One region of the Oxobacter pfennigii genome, then DNA from elsewhere that is predicted to be linked to it. Evidence: a T-box and tRNA genes for the amino acid it is inferred to sense, from the RefSeq annotation. Region 1 holds a T-box; the other holds one or more tRNA genes.
What was found. A T-box is a leader RNA that pairs with one kind of tRNA and senses whether it is charged. The one in region 1 lies ahead of proS (proline--tRNA ligase), so its partner is inferred to be a tRNA-Pro.

Region 1 (7,688 bases):
CTACGTTTTCAAACAATATTTTATGGGCCTGCTCGGAATTTATTATGGCTGATGCATCCGGAAGCTCGCCTTTATACCAGTTGTAGCTGTAGTTGGTTATTTCTCCTGATACGGCATTCACTGTGACGTTAAAGCCGTTATCTATAAAGTATGCACCGTCAGCTTTCCTTGTAAATGTGAAATAATAGTTTCTGGGGGCTTCTTCTTGTGCATAAGGTATCGGAGTTCCCTCCTGCCAGGTTGTATATTCTATTTCGCTAACCCTTGAAGGCTGCATGGATTTGATAAAATCCTGGGCCTTTTTAAGGGATTGGTCCTTATCATATTTAACCTTGCCTTCATTATCATTAGAGGAATATCTGTAAAAGTTTAAAACTTCCCCTGTTTTTGCATCTATTGAAATGCTGGCGCTTTCATATGTGGCTTTATCATTTGACTTTGTCTCCTTGGTGAAATACAGGCTCCAGGAGAATTCATCATTCTGGCCGGTACTGTATAAATTAACTGATTCCAGCTTGAAGGTATTGTTTAAGGCCAGGAGTTTTCTGGCAATATCCTCGGCTTTAGTCTGGGCAATGAAGTTTGATGCATCTTGAACTGCACTTAATTCTTCGGGAGTTAAAGGTATACTTGCTGTGTTCCCAGCTGCCATATCATAGGATGCTCCGCGGGCGGAAGCTTCTTTTGCCAGTGCATAATAAATATCTGAAGCCGATACTATCTCTCCGGTTATGGCGTCAATTGAACGGTTGTTATATACATTTGTGTATACAAGGTAGGGAGTCCTGTTTTTATCGGTGTAGTTCATTTTAATTCCCAGCTTAAGCCCCAGTTTTTCTGCATATATCTTTTCAGCTTCATCCAATTTTATTAAATTGGATGACTGGGGGAATACCAAATCATCAGTCCAGTTGCTGTAAAAGCTTTCAACCTTTCCTGTGCTATTGTTAACTGTAACATTTACGTTATTTTGCATAAAAGGTATACCGTTTTCAATACGTATATAGCTGAAGTAATAGCCGGTATCGTTTATATTTACTGGCGCTGCATCCTCTTTGAACTCAAGCTTAGTCCACATTTCAGGATTGATTTTTTTAATAAATTCATCAGCTTTTGCTTTGGCCTCAGTTTTACTTACAGTGGGCATTTTAGAGTCTTTGTTTTTTTCATAAGGCTTGTAGGAATAATAGTTTAATATCCTGTTGTTTGAATCAATGGTAACATCCACACTGCCTTTTAAATTTTTACTGTCCCTCCAGTTAAGGCCGTAAACGGTTTTTCCGTCAGTGGTATACATATTGTATGAAAAATCATCATAGGTTTCTATTATGCCAATTAAGTTTTTGGCAGTGCTGATGGCATTGTTGAGACCGGTGTTATCCTCGGCAAAGGATGTAACCGGTATAACAAGCGAAATTAATAATGTTAAAACCAGTAAAATAGAAGTTTTCTTTTTCATAAATAGCCTCCTTTTTCATTTTCTTTTATTAAAGACGGGAAAAAAATATAAGTGTTCCGAAAATTTAGCAAGATTAGAAATTATAATTAAATTTTATTGTATATTTATGGGCAAAGCAATAAAATGCAAAAATAAAAAATGTGAGGGACAAGACTCACATTTTTTATATGTAGGGAAGTATTAAAGAAATTTGCAAAATAATTGTAAAGGATTGAGAGTAGTAAAGCTCATAAATTACTAAGAATAAACTGCAAATATTACAAAAAAACTGCTATATCTAAAATTAAAAATCCTAGGTGGTATATTCATCCTTCACAATAATAGTATAGCAATTTAGAAATCTCAACTCTATGATTATTCAGTGAATTTTTTAACGTTTTTGTTTTATTCTGAGAAATCTCCATATTGACAACATTTATATAATAATTTAAGATAAAGATTACAGCTTTATATTAAGACTGTGAAAAGGTATAGTAGAAAGAGAAGCAATTATACAGAAAAGGAATCATTTGCTGAGAGATTCTATAAAAGCATCTTTTGAACCCGCCTTTGAGTCCTGCACCGAACCATATCAATTGAGATATTCATTAGGCTGCAGCGGAAATTACCGTTATTAAAATGAGATAATATATCGCTTGATATATTAATTAGGGTGGTACCACCGTATGCCTCGGTCCCTTGCAGGGATTGGAGGCTTTTTTGTGTTTAAATTGGAAAAAATATAACGAAGGCACTAACTTTCGTAATCGAGGAGGATTCATATGGCAAAGGAGAAGAAATTCGTAGAAGCTATCACATCGATGGATGAGGATTTTGCACAATGGTATACCGATATAGTTAAAAAGGCAGAGCTTGCTGACTATTCAGGCGTAAGAGGATGTATGGTAATACGCCCATACGGTTATGCAATATGGGAAAACATACAAAGAGAACTGGATAGGATGTTTAAGGAAACAGGACATGAAAATGTCTATATGCCCATGTTCATACCTGAAAGCCTGTTAAATAAGGAAAAGGAACATGTAGAAGGTTTTGCCCCTGAGGTGGCATGGGTTACTCATGGAGGAAGTGAAGAGCTCACTGAAAGGCTGTGCGTGCGCCCTACGTCCGAAACGCTGTTTTGCGACCATTGGTCAAAGACAGTACAATCCTATAACGATCTTCCCAAATTATATAATCAATGGTGTTCCGTTGTAAGATGGGAAAAGACGACACGCCCCTTTTTAAGGACTGCGGAATTTTTATGGCAGGAAGGCCACACAATTCATGCAACTGAAAAAGAGGCAGAAGAAGAAACAGTAAGGATGCTAAATGTATATGCAACCTTAGCCGAAGAGTTTTTAGCCATTCCTGTTGTAAAGGGGCAAAAGACGGATAAAGAGAAATTTGCAGGTGCAAGTGCCACATATACTATAGAAGCATTGATGCATGACGGAAAAGCACTTCAGGCCGGAACATCCCATAACTTCGGGGATAATTTTGCAAAAGCTTTTGATATACAGTTTACCGATAAGGACGGGAAATTAAAATATGTATACGAAACCTCCTGGGGAATGTCCACCCGTATAATGGGTGCCATTATAATGGTACATGGAGATGACAGCGGATTGGTGCTCCCTCCTAAAGTTGCACCCATCCAGGTTGTCATAATACCCATATCCCAGCATGTTGAAGGTGTTGTTGGCAAGGCAAATGAAATTAAAGACAGGATTTCTAAAATTGCAAGGGTAAAAATGGATACAAGCGACAAAATGCCGGGCTGGAAGTTCAATGAATACGAAATGAAAGGTGTTCCAGTAAGGCTGGAAATAGGACCTAAGGATATTGAAAAAAACCAGGTAGTACTGGTAAGAAGAGATACGAGGGAAAAGACTTTTGTTTCACTAGACGAAATAGAAACCAAGCTTCCTGAACTTTTAGAAGATATTCAAAAGTCTTTATATGATAAAGCTAAAAGTGTAAGAGAAGAGAAGACATATAAAGCTGCTGACATAGAAGAGCTCAAGGAATTGGCCGAAAACAAGCCGGGATTTATAAAGGCTATGTGGTGCGGTGACAGGGAATGTGAGGATAAAATTAAGGAGGTTGCGGGCACGACATCAAGGTGCATGCCCTTTGAACAGGAAAAGGTATCCGATACCTGTGTGTGCTGCGGCAAAAAGGCGGAAAAAATGGTTTATTGGGGAAAAGCATATTAACTGGAAAAAATCAGGAGCAGTTCAATTTGAACCGCTCCTGATTTTTTCCTTAAAATTTTATGTAAGAGAAGGGTATGGAGGCACATATACCCTTCCCTGAAATTTTTAGAAGCCGTAGCCTCCACCATAGCCATATTTGTTTGAACCGCCCCAGCACCCTGCGCAAAGAACAAGCAGGAATACTATGATGATGAAGAGGACACTGTTGTCTATGAGCTGGTCGTCGCCTTTTGCAGCTACTGCTTCACCGCTGCAGCCGCAGCCGTCGCCTTGTGAAAGTAATCCGCCCTTATTGCGTCTGCCGAACTGTAATACTATAATTATAAGGATTAACAGGGCATAGATCCATCTTATTCCGGAAGCTCCGCTTCCATGCCCGGAATAGCCTCCCATACCGCATGTCGGTGCAACCATCGGGTAGCAGCATTCTTCTTTATGACGATGTTTTGACAATTTCATTTTCCCCCTTTTTAGGCATTGGAAGTTATATTCATAATGCGCCTAAGTAATTTATTTTATATGTAATTTGGGGTACTGAATCATAAAGGATTGGTGATTCAGTACCAGTAGAAAGAAGGTAAGAGAACACTATGTACAGGAAGGGTATGGAGGCACATATGCCCTTCCTGGAGAAACTGACTAGAAGCCGTAGCCTCCATACCCGTAGTTGTTTGAACCGCCGAACCAGCATCCTGCGCAAAGTACAAGAAGAAATACTACGATGATGAAGAGAATACTGGAGTCGATAATCTGGTCGTCGCCCTTATCTGCTACTGCGAAGCCCTCACAGCCGTCTTTCTCAAGTCCGGATTCAACTTTTTTACGCCTGCCGAACTGAAGCACTATGACTATGAGAATAAGAAGAGCATAAAACCATCTTATTCCTGTACCACCATAGCCTCCCATGCTGTACCCTCCGCCCATTGGTCCGCACACGGGATAGCAGCATTCTTCATGATGACGATGTTTTGACATATTATTTCCTCCTCTCAAGGCATTGGAATTTTTATTTTAAATAAGTACGATCGGATGGGTAACAGCCGTTAAATCCAACAGCCGTTCATTTCTATTTTTATATTATGTTACTTCAATGTAATTGTTACACCGGATATCTATGTACAGGAAGGGCATGGAGGCACATATGCCCTTCCTGAAGAATTCGACTAGAAGCCGTAGCCTCCATCACAACCTTTAGCTGTGCCAAAGCATCCTGCACACAGTATGAGCAGGAATACAACGATGATGAACAGTACGCTGTTGTCGATGTGCTGGTCATCTCCTACTAAAACTGATGAAGTTTCACTATCGCAGCCTTTCTTTGCAACGCCCTTTTCCTTACGACCAAACTGCAGCACTATGACTATGAGAATAAGAAGAGCATAGAACCATTTTATTCCAAAATCACCGGTATTACACTCTCCGTATCCTGCCGGACTGCAGCCCACCTTGTAAGGCATATACATTGGGACGCAGCATTTTTTCTCATGACGATGTTTTGACATTTTATTTCCCCCTTTCCAGGCATTGGAATGATTTTGATGTAACTTATTTAAAATAAGTACCAATATGCAGTTTGGTTACTGTCGTAAATTATGTAAAATATTAAAAATTTGTTTAATTGGCCTTTTCTACTTTTATACTATGTGAATATCAAAGAATGGTTACACATTAAGAATCAATAAAAAAATTATACGACACAATTAATATGAAAAAAATTCGACAAATTTTTTTAACATAGCATGATATTATATTAAGAAGGATACTGTAACAACGGGGTGCGATGTATGAATATATCAAGACTTCAGGATATAAAATGGGAGCCCAAACAAGTCTTTTTTATTTATTTTTCTTTATTGCTTTCATCCATACTATGTTCATCTCTTCTCTTCAGCTTTTGGGTAAATTATAATGTAATGGTTCACACCGTCATAGAGTTCGTATGTGTATTTATAACATTGTCTACTTTTTTATTTGTGTGGTGTACATATGATTTGAATAAAAGCATAAATAAAATGGCAGCCTTCGGTTTTATATATGCAGCCGTATTTGATGCTTTCCATATGTACTTTTATAGGGGCAACGGATTATTTGCCGGCAGAAGCGTAGATTTATCCGCTAAATACTGGATTATGGGAAGGCTTATTGAGGCATTGATCATATTTATAATGACCTTTAATTTCTTTAAATTTAAGCTAAATAAATGGGTGACACTATTTTTATCACTTATTGCTTCGGGGGTCATAGCATTTAGTATATTATATTTTCCCGATATAGTTCCTGTATTTATGGACAGCAATGGTATCACAAAGCCGAGGGTGTTGGTAGAATGTGTTATCATATATATATTTGCATCCAGCATAGTTGGTATCCTGGTGAAAAAATTATATAAAAAGAGAGGCAATATAATCGTCTATAAATATGTTCTCCTGGCGCTTCTCTTTGCAATTCCCGCAGAAATATGCTTTTATTTCAGCAGCGATACCCAATCCTATCTTCTCTTATTAGGACATTTTTTTAAAACAACCCATTATTTGTGCCTTTTTTTAGGTATTTTAGAAAATGTGATAATCAACCCCTACAAGCAATTGGAACAAAAAAATCTTTTTATTTCAGATATTTTAAATCAGATGCCTGTTGGGCTCATGCTGTATAATAAAGAAAAGTCCCTTGTGCTTTGTAATGACAGGGCGTTAAAATTGTTAGACTGTAATATGGATGAGATAGAAGGAAGATGTATAGGAGAGTTGATACAGAGATTTTTCAGCAGTAAAGAGGATATTGAAAGTTTTTTTGAACATTATAAGGAAACTAAGTTCACATTAATGAAAAAAGTAATAGTCAAGTTAAAGAGAAAAAACAGGTCTATAGTGAGAATAAAGTATGATTTATCTAAATTATCCGATGGGCAGATTTTATTTTTATTCGATGATGCCGGCAGGGACCAGGAGCTCTCAGATTTGCAGCTTCAAACCCAGACTATACTGAATTCCATGTCAAATGCTGTGATGATAACTGACAGGACTAATAAAATAATAATGCTTAATCGCGCATTCGAAGAGATCATTGGATTGAATTCAAAGGATGTGTTGGATATGGACCTTCATGAATTCAGAAAAAGATCCCAATTGAATATAGAAAGAGAGTATTACGAAATAAACAGGTCTGATATAAGCGGAAAGTCCAGAGAGATATCCTTGATAGCATCAAATGGTGACAGAAAGGAAATGATACATTATTCATCTCCGGTATTTAATGTAAACGGGGATTACATAGGAAGTATGAGCACATTCTCCGATATAACCCACCTTAAAAAAGAGCAGGAGAAAATTCAAAACCAGGAGAAGCTGGCCTTGATTGGAGGCATGGCATCGGGAATTATTCATGAGATAAAGAACCCCCTCTCAATTATAAAAGGATACAGCCAGCTTTTAAAAACGAAGATGAAGGATGAGACTTCAAAAGAGTATGCACTTAATATAGAAAATGCATCCAACGATATAGACAGGTTTGTCAAGAGCCTTTTAGACCTTGCCAAGCCGCATCCGTCAGCTTTTACGGAATTATCATTAAATGCCCTGGTGGAAAGCATAGGCATTTTTATGAAGGATTATCTGGCCTCCAGGCGCATTAGCATGTATCTTAATATTTCTCCCGTTGAAATGAAAATAAAAGGCGATGAGGATAAATTAAGGCAGGTTATACTCAATATGGTTACCAATTCCGTTGATGCCATGGTTGATGGAGCCGATGGAATTATAGAAGTAAATACAAGGTATATAGATACATCCAACGAAATGATATTGACAATTTCAGATACTGGAAAGGGAATGTCAAAAGAACAACTAAGAAAAATAGGCACTCCTTTTTATACTACTAAAGATTCGGGAACGGGCTTAGGCTTAAGCATCTGTTATCAGATAATAAACGAGCATGGTGGCAGGATTGAAGTAACAAGCGAGGAAGGCAAGGGTACCATCTTTAAAATTTTTTTAAGCTGCTCTGATGAATATCAGGTGGCCAACTGATTTATA
Region 2 (7,688 bases), on a different contig from region 1:
CATTGTAGAAGATAAACCCGGAGTAACCAGGGACAGAATATATTCGGAAGCCGAGTGGCTGAATCACAAATTTATAATAATCGATACGGGAGGTATAGAGCCCTACAGTGAGGATATTATACTTTCCCAAATGAGAAGGCAGGCACAGATTGCCATTGAAACAGCTAATGTAATCGTATTCATGACAGACGGCAAAGAGGGCATTACCCATGCTGATCAGGAAGTGGCCGAGATGCTGAGAAAAACCAATAAGCCTGTCGTCCTTGCAGTAAATAAAATTGACGACCCTACGAAATTTAACAACGTCTATGAATTTTTCAACCTAGGAATTGGAGAGCCCATGGGGATTTCTTCATCCTTGGGATTAGGCATGGGAGATTTATTGGATGAGATAGTTGCTCATTTTAAAAATATTGAAGAAGATGAGGAAGAGGATGATGTCACAAAGGTTGCCATAGTGGGTAAACCCAACGTGGGAAAATCTTCCCTTATAAACAAGCTGGTCAAGGAAGAAAGGGTTATCGTAAGCGATATACCCGGCACCACCAGGGACGCCATAGATACTCCCTTTGAATATAAAGGCGATAAATTCATATTGATTGACACAGCAGGTATAAGAAGAAAAAGCAAGGTCAATGAAGAAGTGGAAAGATACAGCGTTATAAGGTCTCTTACTGCCATAGAGAGATCTGATGTGTGCCTAATTATGATTGATGCCAATGAAGGTGTAACTGAACAGGATTCAAAGATTGCCGGTCTTGCTCATGAAGCAGGAAAGGGAATTGTTATAGTAGTTAATAAGTGGGACTTAATCGAGAAAGATGACAAAACCATGAATGAATTCAGAAATAAAATAAGGGCGGATTTAAGCTTTATGACCTATGCTCCTGTGATTTTCATATCTGCCAAAACCGGCCAGAGGGTTGAGAAAGTCATCGAGCTTATAAAATTCACTGCCAATCAGAATGCCATGAGGATTTCAACGGGGGTATTGAATGATATTATATCCGATGCTGTTATGATGAATCAGGCGCCCATGGGGAAAGGGAAGAGGCTTAAAATTTTTTATGCCACTCAAGCTTCGACAAAGCCCCCAACCTTTATTCTATTTGTTAATGACCCTGAGATAATGCATTTTTCCTACGAAAGATATCTGGAAAATCAACTGAGGGAAAGGTTTGGATTAGAAGGCACTCCTGTAAGGTTTATCTACAGAGCCAGAAATGAAGGTGAATAGGAGGTATTGTAAATGAGTAAAGTATCGGTAATCGGTGCCGGAAGCTGGGGCACCGCACTTTCCATCCTTCTTGCAAAGAAGGGCTTAAGAGTATCCATCTGGGACAGGAATGACGGCCTTTTAAATGATATAAAAAAAGCAAGGGAAAATATCAAATATCTTCCGGGTGTAATCATACCACAGAATGTGGAAGTTTATCCGGACATAATTGAATGCATAAAAGATACCGATTTAATTGTTCTGGGAGTACCTTCCCATGCCATAAGGGAGATATGCAAAAATATAAAAGGGAGCTTAAATGATGGTCAAAAAATCGTAAGTATTGCCAAGGGCATTGAGAACGATACATATTTAAGGATGTCTCAAGTTATTGAAGAAGAAACGGGAATTAATGATGTATGCGTACTTTCAGGCCCCAGCCACGCCGAAGAGGTATCAAGGGATATCCCTACAACGGTAGTGGTATCTTCAAGGAAGAGGACTGTTGCCGAATACGTTCAGGATATTTTTATGACACCTAAATTCAGGGTATATACCAACCCGGATATTACAGGAGTGGAATTGGGGGGTGCAATAAAGAACATAATAGCACTGGCAGCCGGCATATCCGACGGATTAGGGTACGGCGACAATACAAAGGCCGCATTGATGACAAGAGGGCTTGCTGAAATGACAAGGTTAGGAGTAGCTATGGGAGCGGACACTTTCACCTTCTCCGGGCTTTCGGGCATAGGGGATTTAATTGTTACCTGCACCAGCATGCACAGCAGAAACAGGCGTGCCGGCATATTGATAGGCCAGGGGAAGAGTGTAAATGAAGCATTAACAGAAGTAAAAATGGTGGTAGAGGGCGTTAAAACCACAAAGGCTGCCTATGAGCTTTCCAAGAGATATCAGGTAGAAATGCCCATTACAGAAAAGCTCTATGAAGTTCTTTTTCAGGACAAAAACCCAAAATATGCAGTAACAGAGCTTATGCTGAGGGAGAAGACCATAGAGCTTCATGAAAATGAAGAAGTCGTCACCCGCGAGCAAAAATCCTGGGAATTGTAATAAAGTGTTAATATATCTATCCAATTAATTAAAGGAGGAAGGTAAAATGGATATTTATGAAGCTATAAATAACCGTCACTCTGTGCGAAGCTACTTAGACAAAAGAATCCCCGATGAAATAGTTGCAGAGCTTCTTTTAGAGATTAAAAAATGCAATGAAGAAAGCGGCTTAAACCTGCAGCTTGTAACAAATGAACCAAAAGCCTTCAGCGGAGTATTGGCCCATTACGGGAAATTCGTAAATGTTAAAAATTATATAGCTTTAGTGGGCAAAAAGGATAAAGACTTGGATGAGAAATTGGGATATTACGGAGAAAGAATAGTCTTAAAATCTTTTATGATGGGACTTGATACCTGCTGGGTAGGAGCCACATACAGTAAAAGCAAATGTGCATGTGAAGTTAACCCGGGAGAAATCTTACGCGGTGTAATTTCTATAGGCTACGGCGAAAATAAAGGCAAGCCCCATAAGAATAAACCATTAGAAAAGCTTTGCAAAGTTGAGGGTCCTATGCCTGATTGGTTTTTATCCGGTATGAAGGCAGCAATGCTGGCGCCTACAGCTGTAAACCAGCAAAAATTTTTATTTACACTTAAAGGCAATACCATAAAAGCAGAAGAAACTGGGGGCTTTTACTCTAAAATGGATTTGGGTATTGTAAAGTATCATTTTGAAATTGGCGCCGGAATGGACAATTGCAAGTGGATATAATTTACATAATCTTAACAAGAACATAATTAGATTTTATATTGACACCTGTATTATTTAATATGAGGTGTGTTGATATGAAATCTTTTTTTTATAAATTGCTTTTATTTCTTCGCAAGATGCTTGTAGAGAGCAAAGGAATTTCAATAAGTGAAAATGAAATTAAAACCGGAAAACCGATTTTGGATAAAATAATCAGTGAATATGTGGAAGAAAGTAGGCCTTATTGATTAAATCATTAAGACCTTGTTATTTTTCTCGAACTTCTCGTTCCAGCCAATTGTCTAAATCTCATTTCGTGAAGGCAAATCACTTTCTAGTTTTTTATAAGCAAAGCCTTTGTTAAATTCTAAAGCTTTACTTTCATCAATATTGTATATTTCATCATTTCGAAGTATTATATTTACATCTTTTGGCGAGGTATCAGCCTCCTATAAATTTAATCTGATTATAAGTATTCTTAACTTGAATCATGGCATGTTATCTTTGGCGCAGAGGCAAAATGGATGTCCGGCAGGATCTATCATAGTCACAAATTCATTGCCTCCAAACTGAGACAATGCTTTAGTTGCACCAAGGGACAATGCATATTCAACTGCTGAAACCACATCCGGAACCTGGAAATCAAAATGCATCTGTTTTTGCTGTCTATCGTTTTCCTCAGGCCATATGGGAGGGCTGTAGGATTCTTCTTCTATAAACAGAAATATGATTCCACTACTGCTGCATAGTGCAGGACGGCCGAACATTGTGCGCTTTTCCCAGCCAAGCAATTTATAGTAGAATTCACATAACTTTTCTTGGTCATCACAATCAATCATTATGTTGCCCAAGCATATATCATCAATCATAGAATTCCTCCTAACTTATTATTTATCAACGTACTTTAAGTATATCATAAAAGCATGGAAATAAGTGCCTGCGCTATTATTTTTAAAAAGCCTTATAATATATCTAGAAAATCACTTGATTTATTGCATTTGCTGAATTATAATAATAAATGTTCTCGAAAAAATATCTGGGTGTGGCGCAGATGGTAGCGCGCCAGAATGGGGTTCTGGAGGTCGCAAGTTCAAATCTTGTCACCCAGACCAGAAAGACATAGCTTTCCGTCAAGGGGAAGTTATGTCTTTCTTAATTTCAGAAAACATGGTATTATAACCTCAAAACCGCTTAATACCTGGCAAAAGGCAAGCTGCTGATTATTTATATAATGAGGATAATATGCAATGCAAGGAGGGAGCGAAAGTAGCTGTGGAAAAAAGATTATCAAGGAAAAGCAAAAAGACAATAAGCATTGTAATTAGTGCTGTTGTATGTATCTCCATTATAGGAAGTTCTTTTTTTTATGATTACATATGTCGTACCAGAAAGAATGTAGATTTCCAAGAAATAATTAATCATGAGGTGAAATCCTCAACTTTGTATATTATTAGTGAAACTGCAACAATATCAGGAAACGACGAATCATTTAGCTATGGCGCTGGATTTGGTGGCGTGGTTTTTTCTGAGGCCGATGGAGTATATTATGCCCTTACGGCTCTGCACGCCGTAGACAACAATCCAACACACTTATATGTTCTCTCTTATGATGATTTAACATATAATGAACGCATTGCACAGCAAGAACAACATATAGGGTTAAGAGACTATTATAAGACTTTACCTATAGCAGAAGTGGTTTATTCTGATGAGGAGTATGATCTTGCTATCCTTAAATTTAGTTGCAGTGATTCTTTTGGAATATTAAATATTGCCTCAAACACCCCGGCTTTTAAAGATCAAGTTGCGATTATTAGCAGTCCATTAAATGAAGGGAGAAATGAAATCACTTATGGTTCGATTATTTCAAAAAAACCAGTCAAATTTGGCGATACAAACGGAGAGAATCAGCGATTAGTAATCAAAACATCCGCCTATGATAATTTCGGTAGTAGTGGAAGTGTTTTATTAAATAAACAATCAGAAATAGCGGGGATTGTTTTAGGCGGTGGCCGTGATATCTTTGATAATTTCAGATATTCTTTGGTAATGCCCGCAAATGAGATAAATGATTTCATAACAACATGGTATTCAAGTAAAAAGCAATAGCTGTCTATGATGGATTAACTACAAAAATCTTTTCATATTATATGGTATAATTCAATTAGCCAATAACAGAAATTGAACGCATTATTCAGAGAATTAAAAGGGAGTGTGCTTACTTAAATGGATATCCGAATAAATGCCGATAGATTTAACGGTTTCGCAGAAACTTATAAAAGCGCACGACCAGCAATGCCATTTTATCCCGTAAAGACAATTATTCGCTATTTAGGGAATACACCGGACCGGATTGTGGATTTAGGATGCGGAACAGGACTATCGACTGTTGTTTGGAGTGACTACTGCAGTCAAATAATCGGCGTTGAACCAAGTACAGATATGATTACCGTTGCCAAAAGAAAGGCAAATAATAAGATTAGCTTTATTAATGCATTTAGCCATGATACCGGAATTGAAAGTGATTCTTCAGATGTGGTTATTTGTTCTCAATCATTTCATTGGATGGAGCCAATAGCAACTTTAACAGAAGTAAACAGAATTTTAAAAGCCGGAGGTGTTTTTGCTACTGTTGATTGTGATTGGCCGCCTGTTTCAATTTGGCAGGCTGATCAAGCATATGACATCCTTTATAAAAAGGTGAGAGAGTTAGAAGAAAAGTTACCTGATGTAAAAGATACATTTATTCGTTACAATAAAGAAGAACATTTATCCAACATAAAAAACAGTTGTTATTTTCGGTATGCAAGAGAAATTGTTTTTTCCAACACAGAACTATGTACGTCGGAACGCTTTATCAATATAATCATCAGCCAGGGTAGCTTACAAGCTATTATTACAAAATACCCAGAATTATTATTAGACGATATTGTCGCTTTCAAGAATAAAATCATCAGGCTTTTTCAAGATGAAATGTTTGAAATCGACTTTTCGTATCGTATGCGCTTAGCTGTGAAATAATTTTCCATGGAAAGCCTTAAAGTACAACTCTTTAAGGCTTTTTTAATGTTATAATAACACTTTTGTTTTTTCACTCCTGATAATCTGATGACAACCTCACATTTTTTATGCATAAAATGCAATTTCTCTTATATTTCTTCGTCTGTATATGCCTAATATCAGTCCTATCACAATCATATTAATAATAAATTGAGTTCCCCCATAGCTTATAAAGGGTAATCCGGTTCCGCCTAAAGGTGCTAATCCTAAAACCATTAGAATATTCCATAAAAATTGTATGGAAAAAACTGCTGCAAAACCACTTAATAATAGTTTGCCGTAATTATTTTTTACTAAACCAACTAATCCGGCTATACGGACTATAAAGGAGATAAACAGTGCTATCAATATGAGTCCTGCAATCCATCCAAAAGTATATACTACATAAGCAAATATAAAATCGGTATGGACTTCCGGTATAACTCCCGGTTTAAATGTAAACCCCTGCCCTAATAAACCTGCAGAATGAAGTACCTTACTTAATTGAATATTGATATATCCGCTTCCAGAAGGGTCTTTGTTCGGATTGAGAAAGATAAAAAACCGTTTTACTCTATATGGCCTGCTGAATATCTGAAATAAAAATATTATAATTTCAGAGCCTATTATACCAAGAATATATTTTAGCTTTGCACCGGACATGATTGCGAGAACTAAAAATGCGGTTGAATATATTAGTATGCTGTCAAGTGAGGGCACTGCCAACATAAGAATAATTGGAAATATGAGCAGCCCCAGGCTGTATAGAATATTTTTGGGTTGATTCCAGTTCCAGTTATCCATTATACCTGACAGTGCAATAACATAAAATAAGAGACATGCTTCTACAGGAATAACAAAAGGACCTATTGAAAACCGTAATAATCCATTTACGGGACGACCAAATAAAATTGAGTATATTATAAATATTGAAGTTATTATATATATGTATTTGGAATATGGTTTTATCTTCTTGTAATCAAAAAAGTACAGACCTACCGCAGCAGCTATTCCTAAAATACTAAATGACAAACTTCTAATAAGTATTGAAGAAGGGTTATAGTAGGATGCACCTTGTGTTGCTATCAAGTAATTAGTTATTATCCCGAAACTTGCAAGCATGAATGTCAGGGCCAATATGCCCCATTCCGGTTTAGACTTGTGAACTTTATTCAATTGATTTCCGACTGTTATAGCGTCACCCATTTGGGCAACTGCTTTATTTATTGAATCAGTTTCGGTAAAACCCTCATTTAAATATTCTTCTGCCAACTCTGTAATGTGGCTTTGTATTTCTAGGCTTATTTCTTTATGAATTTCTTTAAAGCGTACTTGTGAACACACATCGTTTATATATTCCCGGGCTTTATTATTACTACCTAATTCCATACGATCTCCTCCAATAAAACCTTATCTACCGCGCTCTTAAAAGTGAACCATTCCTCTTGCTTTTCCTTAACCTGCAATTTCCCGGCATCCGTAATTTTATAATACTTCCTTTTACGGCTCTCAACTTCATCCCAATAAGATAAGACAAAACCTTCTGCCTCAAGGGAATGTAAAATCGGATAAAGTGTTCCTTCCTTGAAGTTAAAAACACCATCTGACTTCTTATCTATTTCTTTTATAATCTCATAACCGTACATTGGCTTACGGTCAAGTAAAGTT

Region 2: it has a tRNA-Pro gene. The T-box ahead of proS (proline--tRNA ligase) is inferred to sense a tRNA for this amino acid. The anticodon was not compared.

Annotation. Positions count from the first base shown of each region.
Region 1 covers NZ_LKET01000021.1:83,686-91,373, forward strand. The annotation lists gene OXPF_RS03515 (S-layer homology domain-containing protein) at 1-1,459, opposite strand, end outside; T-box leader at 1,911-2,141, shown strand; gene proS (proline--tRNA ligase) at 2,221-3,657, shown strand; gene OXPF_RS03525 (hypothetical protein) at 3,763-4,110, opposite strand; gene OXPF_RS03530 (hypothetical protein) at 4,297-4,632, opposite strand; gene OXPF_RS03535 (hypothetical protein) at 4,821-5,159, opposite strand; gene OXPF_RS03540 (MASE3 domain-containing protein) at 5,442-7,682, shown strand.
Region 2 covers NZ_LKET01000032.1:123,914-131,601, reverse strand. The annotation lists gene der (ribosome biogenesis GTPase Der) at 1-1,237, shown strand, start outside; gene OXPF_RS10800 (NAD(P)H-dependent glycerol-3-phosphate dehydrogenase) at 1,250-2,290, shown strand; gene OXPF_RS10795 (nitroreductase family protein) at 2,337-3,002, shown strand; gene OXPF_RS22475 (hypothetical protein) at 3,077-3,229, shown strand; gene OXPF_RS10790 (VOC family protein) at 3,470-3,850, opposite strand; tRNA gene OXPF_RS10785 (tRNA-Pro) at 4,018-4,093, shown strand; gene OXPF_RS10780 (S1 family peptidase) at 4,254-5,090, shown strand; gene OXPF_RS10775 (class I SAM-dependent methyltransferase) at 5,208-6,002, shown strand; gene OXPF_RS10770 (FtsW/RodA/SpoVE family cell cycle protein) at 6,108-7,409, opposite strand; gene OXPF_RS10765 (PadR family transcriptional regulator) at 7,400-7,688, opposite strand, start outside.